DNA from 3 places in the Lactococcus sp. S64 genome. Region 3 is predicted to be linked to each of the others. Evidence: riboswitches for the same ligand, from Rfam matches in the RefSeq annotation. Region 3 holds a riboswitch; each other region holds the start of a gene.
What was found. Region 3 has a riboswitch for magnesium ahead of IAE51_RS09000 (ABC transporter permease subunit). Riboswitches for the same ligand answer to the same signal wherever they lie in the genome.
Positions count from the first base shown of each region.

Region 1: another riboswitch for magnesium. It lies ahead of IAE51_RS10200 (FtsW/RodA/SpoVE family cell cycle protein); the one in region 3 lies ahead of IAE51_RS09000 (ABC transporter permease subunit).
Region 2: another riboswitch for magnesium. It lies ahead of mgtA (magnesium-translocating P-type ATPase); the one in region 3 lies ahead of IAE51_RS09000 (ABC transporter permease subunit).

Region 1 is NZ_JACVUQ010000010.1:33,701-38,007, reverse strand. It holds gene IAE51_RS10205 (LCP family protein) at 1-360, opposite strand, end outside; gene IAE51_RS10200 (FtsW/RodA/SpoVE family cell cycle protein) at 391-1,590, opposite strand; M-box (ykoK) riboswitch at 1,971-2,132, opposite strand; gene IAE51_RS10195 (metal-sulfur cluster assembly factor) at 2,440-2,772, opposite strand; gene IAE51_RS10190 (YhgE/Pip domain-containing protein) at 2,958-4,307, opposite strand, start outside.
Region 2 is NZ_JACVUQ010000001.1:341,163-345,469, forward strand. It holds gene mgtA (magnesium-translocating P-type ATPase) at 1-1,996, opposite strand, end outside; M-box (ykoK) riboswitch at 2,254-2,414, opposite strand; gene dltD (D-alanyl-lipoteichoic acid biosynthesis protein DltD) at 2,476-3,762, opposite strand; gene dltC (D-alanine--poly(phosphoribitol) ligase subunit DltC) at 3,752-3,991, opposite strand; gene dltB (D-alanyl-lipoteichoic acid biosynthesis protein DltB) at 4,034-4,307, opposite strand, start outside.
Region 3 is NZ_JACVUQ010000008.1:6,547-10,853, forward strand. It holds gene IAE51_RS09000 (ABC transporter permease subunit) at 1-1,599, opposite strand, end outside; M-box (ykoK) riboswitch at 1,656-1,825, opposite strand; gene arcC (carbamate kinase) at 1,945-2,898, opposite strand; gene aguA (agmatine deiminase) at 2,923-4,023, opposite strand; gene IAE51_RS09015 (APC family permease) at 4,034-4,307, opposite strand, start outside.

The sequences.
Region 1 (4,307 bases), on a different contig from region 3:
ATCTTCAATATTCGTCATCGTATCTCGTTCCACTGAAATAATAGTGGTTGTTTTTGTCCGAGGATTCAATGTTAAAATAATTTGAGAATCTGAATTTCCATTCCATGAATCTGCACCCCCCCGACTATTATCACCAGTATCCACTCCCATGAGCAAGATAGTTAGTGGTTTTTTTGCAGATATACTAGAACTTTTTATTTTTGTATTTACATGAGTTTTCGTTAATGTTTTCTCTGCTTGAACATAGATAACCGCACTAACTGCCACGACTAAAATAACAAAAAGGGACATAAAACGAACAAAATATACTTTTTTAGACCTTTTTATTTTTTTCTTTTGTCTAATTTCTTTTCTTTTCATATCAAGAATACTTCTTTCTTTTATTAAAAATTATAACTTACTTAAACTCTTTAATTTTTCGTCAGCCGAGCTATTCAAAACCAGTCCTACTGCCAAAGTTGAAATTAAAAATGATGATCCACCTTGTGATAAAAAGGGAAAGGTGACACCTGTTTCTGGAACCAAACCAATTGCTCCACCTAAATTGACAAAAACTTGTATCAACAAAAAAGATGAACAACCAATTGAAATCATTGAATTAAATGGATCTTTTGCCCGCATCCCCACCAAAAGCATTCGGGTAATCATGAAAAAAATGACAGCTAGGATTATAATTCCACCAATGATTCCCAATTCTTCTACTATTACTGAAAATATAAAATCTGTATGAGCTTCAGGCAAAAATCCTTGTTTTTCAATCGAATTCCCCAGTCCTCTTCCAAACCAGCCACCATCTACAATCGCATAATATGAATTAGCAAGTTGATGACCCGAAGAAGCCAAGTCAGTAAAAGGATTAACGAATGCTTTAAATCGAGCATTAATATAAGATCCTGGAATCAAATCGCCTCCACTGATAAAAAGAAAGAGCAAAAAACTAAGACTAATCGTAAGCAACATCTTCCCATAACCTGAAAACCATCGCCAAGAAATTCCACTTGCACCAATCATTATCAAGGCTAAGAGCCCAATAATTGCTGTATTTCCTAAATTAGGCATACTGAGTTCCACTATCATTAGTAAGATAATCGGAAATCGCCACCCCCCTACAACTTTTTTTATGAGATTGTTACCCTTAAAAATTGCTTGAATATCATTTTTCTCAATCTCTTCTTGTCTGTTAGAAAAGATAGAAGCAAGAAACCAAACTGTAAAAAGTTTTGCAAATTCAACCGGCTGAATAGTTCCAATCCCTGGTAAGGGAATCCATCCATGCGCTCCATTCGCTGATGTATTAGGACCCACCCTTGAATAAATCATCAGCAAGATAATAATTAGAAAAATTATTTTTAAAATCTTTTCATTTTTTATAATTCTTAATTTTACTCGATAAATAATAATTAAAGCCACAAAACTTATAATTATAAAGACTCCTTGAGAAATTGCCAATCGATAAGGAGATAGTCCTCGGTTAATTTGATAGGGGACAGTTGCTGAAAACACCATGAGTAAGCCAACAGCTGAAAGAATCAAATAAGGAATCAAAATAGATAAATCTAAAAAACTATTTTTTGTAATTTTTTTTTCCATAAATGAATCCCCCTTCGTTAATTTTCCAAATGAACGACAAGAGTATTTCTAGTTGCAAATCAATGAATAACTTTTTCTTTCTTATTTTCTTATTTTTTATTGTTGTATGAATTAATATTTTTGTCATCGGCTTGTACCTCAATTTCTGATTTATAGTAGATTTTGATTGTACAGCTCTAACTCAGAGAACTAGATTAGATTGAAGTGATAAAAATGCTTGTCCATTTTTATGCTATCTTTCTTCCTATAGCTCCCAGGGTCTGAGCCACTGTTATTCTGTGCTTCCATTTTCACCACCTCCTTTTTTATAAAAAAATTGCCTACGCCGGTTGAACGTAGACAAGGTATGATTTCAAAAAGATACACTATCAAGTGAACTAAAGTACCCAGTATCGTTCAAGCTTTAGCTCCGCAGGGCGATGTTGTTGCACTATTTCACGCCTTCTTTTTTCGACGTGAACTGTTGGCCCTCTCATCGTGTCTCCACGACTCTGCGGCAGCAACCCGTATCCCTGTGGTAGCCTCACCTACCGATGGTTAGAAAATCTCTAACCAAAATTGCTTAAATTAAATTTTCAAAATATTTCCTAAGCAAAAAAATTATAACACGACCTATACTTTTAGTCAAATAACAAATGTATTACCTAAATTAAATGTTTTTTTATTGGTTTAAACCTCTTGTTATGACTAAGTTTTTAGAAATTAGAACTAAGAAAAAAATATTATTTTTTAAAATAAAATACCAAAGATTAAAATATACAGACAAAAAGCTTATAATTGAATAATGAATTTCGTTAATAAATAAAAAAACTCCCTAGTCAATGCTGACTAAGGAGTTTTTTATTATATTTATCGAATTCCTAAAGCAATACGGGCATAACGACTCATTTTATCAACTGTCCATGCTGGATACCAAACCAAGTTCACCTTGATTTCACCAACTTCTGGCACTGCTTTCAAAGCATCATGAATTTGTTCAGTCAAAAGGTCCGCCAAAGGGCAACCCATTGTTGTCAATGTCATTTTAATTTCTGTAAATCCGTTATCTTCAAAGCTAATTTCATAAACTAATCCGAGGTTGATAATATCAATCCCAAGCTCTGGGTCAATGACGTTTTCAAGGGCAGAGAGAATTTTGTCCTTGATTTCATTCACTTGCTCTTCTGTGTATTTATCTGCCATTTTATCTCCTTAGGCTGTCATAAAAAGCAAAACTTTAAAAGTTGAACGAATGTGCTTTCTAGGACAAATCCAAATTGTCAAATTCTTTTTACAGCTTTATTTTACCAAATTTATTTTAAAATTTCTAGATAAAAAATTACTGACAGAAAAAATTTATTCATAAAATTTTCTGTCAGTAATTTATTTTATGCAAAACGTGAGAATTTCTTGAAGAAACTCAACATGAAAGTAAAGAGAGCGATAATAACCACAAATAGGATTGCTTCTGGTAAAATTGCTCCATTCAAACCAATGGTTTCGCGTAACATTTTTAAACCATAAGTCATTGGTAACCAAGGACTGATGACTTGATATATTTTAGGCGCAAGTTGTAAGGGGTAAGTTCCTGCACTCGTCGCCAGTTGTAGAACTAAGACTACAATCATAAGGAATTCACCAATCTTACCTAGAGCCGTTAAGAAGAAAGTATTGATTGCCATGTAAGCGAAGCTGATTAAAAGTACTGACAACAACATTTCCCACAAATGATTTGGTCTCAATCCAAGAAGAGCAACTGCTCCCCAGACGATGATTCCTTGTAAAAGTGCTACCAAACCATTTGTACCAATTTTCGCCAACATAAATTCGCGACCAGATTTCCATTTTTCACCTGAGAAACCAATTCCAATCACAACATTTGTCGCAAGGGCACCAATAAAGAGAGCAACATTAATCATGTATGGTGTCATTCCTGCACCATTTTCTGGTACATTGTCATGGTCAGTATGTTTAAGTTTCAACGGTGCAGCTACTTTTTTAGCATTTTCATTAGAATTATTAGTTGCTGAGAGAGTATCATCTGCTTTGGTTAACGCTGTTGACAAGTTATTAGCCCCTGTATTTAGCGTTCCCAAACCACTTGTTAAACTTGAACCTCCATTTGCCAATTGTTGTGAACCAGAGGAAATTTGTTGAGCACCCCCTGCCAATTGATTTGAACCTGAAGTTAAAGTTGAACCATTCGCTTGTAATTGTGACAATCCAGAAACTAATTGCATTGTCCCGCTTTGTAAATCTTTTGATTTACTTGCTAATTGTTGAGCGCCAGCGTTTGCTTGATTAACTCCGTCAGCATATTGGGCAAAACCAGAACTTAATTTTTGACTTCCAGAAGTTAACTGGTCATTAAAATTCGTCAAACCAGCATTTAACTGATTGATACCAGGAATAAATTTTGTGTTTACATTAGTGTTTACTTCGTTCAGACCACCTGAAAGGTCAGCAATTATTTGACTTGCGCCTGGAACTAATGTTTTAAGATCAGCAATTTTTCCAAACATTGGTAGTAGACTTGTAAGACTGTCTTGGACTCCTTTAATATTCTTATTTAAAGATAGTAAATCGGTTTGAACTGCTCCAGCACCAACAGAATTATCTAGTGCATTTCTTATATCTGTTTTCTGACTTTCGCTTAAAGTTTTAAAAGTCTCAGTACTTTCAACTGCTGCCTTAGAGGCTACCACTTGATCATTAGCTAGATTTGTGACCGTAGCTCC
Region 2 (4,307 bases), on a different contig from region 3:
CTGACTCTTTGGCAATATCTACAGCACTATCTACTGAAATTCCAACGTCAGATGATTTCATTGCTGCTGCGTCATTAATACCATCTCCCATATAGCCGACACTATTGCCTGAATTTCTAAGTGTTGTTACTATTCTGGCTTTTTGTTGAGGTGATAACTTAGCAAAAACAGAAGCTTCCTTGGCAATCTTTGCCAATTCATTATCATCTAATTGGTCGATATCAGAACCTAAAATAGTTTTATCAACTGGAAGTCCTACTTGTTTGCAAACTGAACGAGTAACTTTATCGTTGTCACCAGTCAAGATTTTAACTGATACCCCATATTTATTGAGTGCTTTGATTGCTTTTGCTGTAGATTCTTTGGGTGGATCAAGAAAGGCAAGATAACCCATTAACACCATTTCAGATTCATCTTGAACCGAGAATGTATCTACTGGTGAAGGATTTGTTTTTTGAGCGACTAAAATCACGCGCATTCCTTCTTCGTTAAGTTCATCAACTTTTTTCAGAATGTATGCTCTGAGTTCAGGAGTTAAATGAACAACATTTCCCTTATCTTCGACTAAAGTACAGATGTCTAACATTTCTTCAGCTGCACCTTTAGTAATCATTTGAGTTTTTGAAGTCGCTCCATTAGTATTGCTTTTTACTACGACACTCATCCGACGTCTTTCAAAATCAAAAGGAATTTCATCAACTTTTGTATATTTACTACTTAGACCACCCAGTTCAGGATTTTTATCTTGCTTGGCTTCGGCTCCTTCGATAATTGCCAAATCCATTAAATTCTTTAAACCAGTTTGGTAGTAACTATTCAAAAATCCATGTCTTAATACTCGAATATTTTCTTGCCCATGAATATCTAAATGACGCATTAATACTACTTTGTCTTGTGTTAATGTTCCAGTTTTATCAGTGCAGAGAATATTCATTGACCCTAGATTTTGAATAGAATTTAGGTTCTTGATGATTGTTTTTTCTTTTGACATTGTGACTGCACCTTTTGCTAGGCAAGTTGTCACAATCATTGGTAACATTTCTGGTGTTAAACCAACAGCAACTGCTAAAGCAAATAGTGCAGCTTCCATCCAATCACCTTTAGTGAAACCATTGATCAATAAGACAAATGGAACCATAACTAACATAAAGCGAATAAGGACCCATGAAACTGAGTTAACGCCTTTTTCAAAAGTTGTTTTAGTTGAGTCTTCGGTTACACTTTTTGCCATTTCACCAAAAATGGTCGCATCTCCAGTTGCAATTACAACTCCATAAGCACTACCAGAAATGACATTTGAACCCATGAAGGCTAGGTTTACTGACTCTGTGATTGAATCATCTTTTTCATCAGTAGCTAAATCTAGTTTTTCTACTGGTTCGCTTTCACCAGTTAAAGAGGCTTGGCTGATAAATAAGTCTTTTGCTTGAATAATCCTAAGGTCTGCTGGAACCATGTCTCCAGCTGATAGATGGATAATATCGCCTACGAGAACTTCTTCAATAGGAATCTCTTGACTTCCTGATTCTAATCTATGAACGTTTGTCGTCGTCGTAATCATTTTTAAGAGATTCTCAGCAGCATTTCCACTTCTAGTCTCTTGAACGAAACGCAGAATTCCTGAGATTAAAACCATTGTAGTAATGATAATGAGTCCTTGGGGATTTTTCTCACCAGGAGCTGCTAAGATAATATCCGTAAAAGCTGAAACTAATGCTAAGACAAACAATATAATGGTAAAAGGATTGATGAACGCTTGATAAAGCCGTTTAATAAGTGAAGTTTTTTTACCACGCGTAATCGTATTATCTCCATATTGTTCACGAGAGATTTCTACTTGTTCTTCACTTAATCCTTTATTTGATGTTTTAAATTTTTGAAATAGCTCCTCTTTTGTAGAAGTTTTTGCAAATTCTAATCTTGCATTTATTTCATTGTTATCTACAAATGTTGTAGCTCTTTTTGTGTTTTCGAGTGTTTTTCTAATTTTTTTCATTGGTCTGTACCTCATATTCTATAATATTTTTGTGTGTACAGTCCCAAACGTTAGGCACTTTAAAGAAGGTGATAAAAACGGAAAGCTGCTCTTATCACGTTAATTATCTGCGGCCTATCAGGCTCGGGACTATTAATACTCTGGGATTCCATTTCCGTTTTCACCTCCTTTTTAAATATAAAAAAACCTTGCCTACAAAACTTAAACGTAGGCAAGGGAATAATTCCAAAAAAGATACCACTACTATAGAGCGAATCAGTTACAAGCTATCGTTCAAGCTTTAGCTCCGCAGGGCAATGTTGTTGCACTATTTCACGCCTTGTTTGTCGACGTGAACTGTTAGCCCTCTCATCGTGTCTCCACGACTCTGCGGCAGCAACCCGTATCCCTGCGGTAGCCTCACCTACCGACGATTATGTCATAGACATAACCTTTATTATTATAACTGACATATTCTTTTTTGTCAATCTTTTTTATTTTTAATTTACTATAGACTCTGTTGCACCATTCATTGCCCAATCTTTTGATAAAAATAACGAATTATCAATATGATAGTTGACCTTGCTTGGTGTCTTCATGAATTTTTCAATCGCTTTGTCTGTGGCTAACCAACCTTTAGTACCAAAGTGAACAGTATCACCAGAGGCATAAGGCGTGTTATACATATCTGTTAAGTCAGCAATTTGATAAAAGCCTTGACTGCGCAATTGTGTTTTAATTTTAGAGCTGAAATTTTCGAGTGTTGCTTTTGATACTCCAGTGTAAGATGACCATGAGCCGTTTACTGGTTGAATAACAAATAAAACATCATTATTATTTTTGGCAAACACATTTAAGAGCTGTTGGAAATCTTGATACTCTGGACTTTCTAAATAGGAAACATGTTTTTTGTAATTTTCTAGATGTTTATATTTAGATTTTATTTTCTTATCCCAAACTTTATTATTGATTTGGAAAGGATTGTTATTTGAACTATCTTTTCCTTGGTCAACTGCCAATTTTTCTAAGTTTTCAGAGGTTGGATCATTGGGTAATTCTTTAGCAAACTTATTAATTTTTGGTGTAAGTCCAAGAGGTTGTGCTGTGAATTGTGAAACACTTGAGAAGAGTAAATCTTCTTTTCGCCAAAACTGAAGATTGGTCGCCACAGTCATTTTTTGTAGAGCGGTCAGTGGTTTTTTATCTGCTAGACGTTCTAGAGAATTATAAATCGTCTCTTCAGATTTAAGCGATCTAAATCTTAATAAATGTTTTGCAAGTTGGGTGGTGGTATCTGCTTTAGGGTTTGCTTCTTTTAACCAACCGTAAATCTCACCTTTGGATACAAAGTTTTTCAATTCACTTTCAACAATTCCTTGTTTTGAAAACCATTGTGGACTAATGACAAAAACAATTTTACGATTTTTTAACTCATTTGCCACAGAGTTCATGTAGAAAAAGTGGGTTAAAGTAGTTGTTCCTGGTTGTCCTACTAAGAATGGCGTAAAACCAGAATTGTATTTTTTGAAATAGGCACTTGGGTGAAAAGAATCCACATGTTCCATTTCTGATGAACCAAGAACTGGTAAAAACTCGGGGTCTGAATAGGCTTGTTTTTTAATTGAATAGCCTGTAAAGCTTGGAGTATTTAGTGGTGATTGAGCAAATTTAACAAGTTGGTCTTTTGAGTATTTCATACCAACATTTATTGGGAGAAATATCAGTAAGCCAACAAGGGCTAAAGCTGCAATTAATGGGCCAATGGCTCTAAAAATTTTAATTTTCATCCTTTTTTTCCTGAACGCGTGCTGCTATTTTATTTGCTGTATTCCAATCTTCACGGTCCATTTCTGATGGTGGAAGACTGATATCAAAAGCGCCTTCTAATTCAACAATGAGCATAATGGCTCTCATTGAATCAAGAATTCCTTCTTCAAATAAATCCATGTCTAAGTCTTCACGGAATTCGTCTGTGCCTGATACGGTTTCGATAATATCAAAAATTTGTTCTTTCATTTTGTTTCTCCTAATGTTTTTTTATGATATGCCTAACGCCTTTTAGAAGTTAGGAAGTGGGAAATGTGGATCTATGCAGTGCATAATGATATGATTTGGTATTCCTGAGAAAATAAGGAAACTGATAAATACTAGATTAAATGTAATGAAAATACTTATAGCACTTGTCCATTTATTATCTGGAATTTTCCAGTTTTTACGTTTCTTCAGACGTTTCCATGCGTCATACCCAATCATTAACATAGCGTGGTAGAAACCATAAAGGATGTAATACCAAGTTAAACCATGCCAGAATCCCATGAGTAACATATTTGCG
Region 3 (4,307 bases):
TGTTTCTTTACCCCACTGTAGGCTTTCCGCTGCTATATCTGCATTCCATGCTGCTCCCGCAGCATTTATGATAGCTGTTATCAAGTACGGAAACATTGATGGAATGAGATAGCGAGTCCACCACTTAAACTTGGATAATGGAAAAATTTTTGTGACTTCTTTTATATCATCTGGTATTGCTAAATACCCAGCAATAACATTGAAAAAGTAATACCATTGACAACCAACCATGATTAGCGGCAAAATCCACCACTCAAGTTGCTTATACCCTAAACTAATAAAAATTACTATGAATGGAGTATATACGTTTGAAGGAATCGATCCAACAACTTGTCCAATTGGTTGGATAAAGCTTAAACGTCTTTTGTTACTTGCAACCCAAACCCCAAGAGGTGTAAAAATCGCTGCTGCTATAAGCATTGCTAATACTACCCTCAATGTAGTTAAAAGCATTAAGTGAGGGATTATTGAAAAATCTTCATGAGGTAAGAATCTATAAAGTTTAATAGCAGAGATAACAACCGCATACCCTAAAAGGATATACCAAATGATTGAAATATATTTCTTAACTTTTCCTAGATATTTAAAAATAAGATTTATCCTAAGAATATACCAAACTCTAGGTAACTTAAAAATCCAGAAATCTTTTATTTTTTGAATCCATTTCATTAATATTTTTCCAAAATTAGATGCTTTTACTAAATTGTATACAATTGATTTTGGAGGATTACCTTGAGTTGTTCCTTCATCATAACGATAATAATAAGTAGCTTTAACCAAAGGTTGAAAAACTAAGAAATTTAGTATGACGACATTAATAATTAAAGCAATAACAGCGAAACCACAAGCTTTAAAGTCTGCGCGATCTAATGCAACTTGAATATAAGAGCCAATTCCTGGCAAAATTAAAGTTTCAGACTTAGGGATTGCGACGGTAACCTGTTCACTTGCAACAATGGCAAACCATGCTGCTGACTGAGATATGACAAGATTCCATAGTAGGCCTGGAATTGAATATACAAATTCAAGACGCCAAAATTTTTCCCAAGCACTATATCGAAATTGTGATGTTACTTCTTTCAAATCTTTGGGAACTACTTCCATTATTTGGTAAAGTGACAACATGATGTTCCATGCTTGTCCAGTAAATACTGCAAAAATGGCAAGCGCTTCAGCTCCCATTACATTACCTGGATATAATCCAAGTAAAAATGCAGTAGTGAATGTCATGAAACCTAATAAAGGAACTGATTCTAAGAAATTGACCATCGGCAAAATAATTCTTCTTGCAGTTTTAAACTTAATTGCCAATACACCACAAATAACAGAGAATAAAATTGACCACATCATTCCTACAATCATGCGAAACATTGTTCGCATTGAAAAATACGCAAGGTTTCCAATAGATAAAAAATCGTGCATTTTCTTGACATCATCCACTGAACTTTGAGAAGGTAACGATGAAAGGGGTTGGTTAATAGTTATTTGTGTCACAATAAGAATAAATGCAAACAAACAAATAATACCAATTAAAATAAAATCACCCATAATAGATTTTACTTTTGGTTGTTTTGTATCAAGATATTTTCTTCTTGACATAAAAAGCCTCCTTTTCATATAAAGGGAGGCTCTCAAAATCAATAGATTATTAGTCTATTTAATCACGACATTTGAGTTTTGGCTTTCTGAGACGTAAGAAATGATATTTCTAGTTATCTTGGAAAAGCCTTGATTCGACTAGTCCTGCTTTACCCATTATTGTCTCTCGACAGTTTTGAGCGATAACCTATGTTCTTCAGAGTAACCTCACCTAATATGATTAGTTTTTATTTACTACAAAAAAAGTATAGCACTAGCTATACTTTTTGTCAAATTAAAACGGGTAACCTACTTAAATTCTTTTTATTTCAAATTTTAAATAAATTATTTTGAAAAATACTTTTTTTAAACTAAATCGGGTACAATCCGTGTTCCTGCCCCACTTTTAACAAAGTTTTCCACATTTTCAAGTGAAGTAATCGTGGCTTGCTTACCAGTATTTTCGACAAAAGCGACAGCTGCTGCCACTTTTGGTTTCATAGAACCTGCCGCAAAATAACCTTCCTCTAGATATTGACGCATTTCGCTAACTGGTACAACTCCTAACGCTTTTTGGTTGGGTTTACCAAAATTTAAAAAGACATCACCGACAGAGGTAAAAATAACTAGTTCATCAGCATCAACAAGTTCTGCTAATTTTGCTGCCGAAAAATCTTTGTCAATTACCGCTTCAACTCCTTGATATCCCTTATTTTTTTCAATAACAGGAATTCCTCCGCCACCAGATACTGTAACCAAAGCTGATGATTCTAACAATGGTTTAATTGCGTTAGCTTCAACAATTTTGAGAGGTAAAGGTGAAGGAACTACTCTTCGGTAACCTCGTCCAGAATCCTCAATCAATTTCCAATCAGGATATTGAGTCTGAATATTTTTAGCCTCTTCTTGGCTATAAAAAGGTCCAATAGGTTTTGTCGGATTTTTAAAAGCCTCATCATTAGCATCAACTACTGTTCTTGTCACTACAGAAACAAATGGAACATCAGACATTCCATTATTAGCAAGAGCTTCTGTAAAAGCTTGTGCCATCCAATAACCGATTTGCCCTTGAGTCATAGCAACAGCTGTATCAAGTGGCATTGCCGGATTTTTAACTGAATTACTTTCAAGTTGTTGCAAAAGTAAATTACCAACTTGGGGGCCATTTCCATGAGTGACGACCATTTCAACATCATTGTCTTTTATTAAAGGCATTAATTGTTCGGCAGTCTTATTAAGTGCCATAGATTGTGCTTGCGCTGTAGGGTCGCTAGTTAAAATAGCATTCCCCCCTAGAGCAACTACAATACGTTTTGCCATTTTCTGTTAAATCCTCTCTACTCCTTATTTGGCTTTAGGTTGTTGTTGAGTAATACAATGGATATTTCCTCCACCATAAACTACTTCAACAGTGTTCACGCCAACTATTTCGCGGTCTGGAAACATCTCTTGAACTTGTTTTAATGCTAGAGCATCATTTTCATCACCGTATTGTGGTACGATAACTCCTTTGTTTGTAATCAAGAAATTCATATATGAAGCAATACAAATATCTCCGTCTTCACGTGGCATTGTTCCTTCAACTGTATCAATTCTAAATTGTTTTTTAATCGTTACATTTTTAGCTGGACAAGTCAATTTATGAACTTTGAGTTGACGTCCTTTAGCATCTGTCATTTGGCTCAAGCGTTTATAGGCATCTTGTGCTGCTTCATAAAAAGGTGACTTCTCATCCTCAGTATAAATGCATGCAACTTCCCCTGGTGCTACGAAGCAAGCAACATCATCCACGTGACCATTTGTTTCTTCTGGGTCAATTCCATCCCCAAGCCAAAGAATTTTTTCAGCATTCAAATGTTCTTTAAGTTTATTTTCAATGTCCTCTTTGCTCATGTGAGGATTGCGTCCTTCAGATAAAAGGCACATTTCAGTAGTCAAAACTGTTCCTTGACCGTCAACATGGAACGAACCTCCTTCAAGAACAAAATCATCTGTCCGATAAGAGTCAACACGTTCTAATTCACAAACTTTTTGTGCCACTAGATCATCTTGATCCCAAGGAAAATATAGACCATCAACAAGTCCACCCCAAGCGTTAAAAGTCCAGTCATTTGCTCGAAGTTCGCCCTTATCATTAATTACAAAACTTGGCCCACAGTCACGAACCCACGAGTCGTTGTTAGAAACTTCAAGCACACGAACGTCAGCGGGTAATTGATATCGAGCATTTTGATATTGGGATTGTGAAACTAACATTGTTACTGGTGTAAATCTACTAATTGCTTTAGCAACATTAGTAAAGGCAATCTGAACAGGTTTTGCTCCATCACGCCAGTTATCTGGACGTTCGGGCCAGATCATAAAAATTTGATCTTGAGCTTCAAATTCACCAGGCATCCGAAAACCATCTTCTTTTGGTGTTGTACCAATAATACGTTTTGCCATTTTTTCTCTCCTATTTTTTTATTTTTTTAAATTTAATAATTAATTCACCAATCACAATAAAAATAATTGCGCCAATTGTAATCGGTAATTGTTCTGTTAATGATGCCTTATCATATTGCAAGGGTATGGCTGTAAAAATTAATGATATGATAATAATAATCATTGGTAAGGCCATATATACTTTCAAGATTCCGTCACTACCACTCACTTTAAATGGACGTGGAGTCTCAGGGTCAATCTTGCGCAATTTATAAAAAGCAGGGAAGACCGGAATATAACTCAAT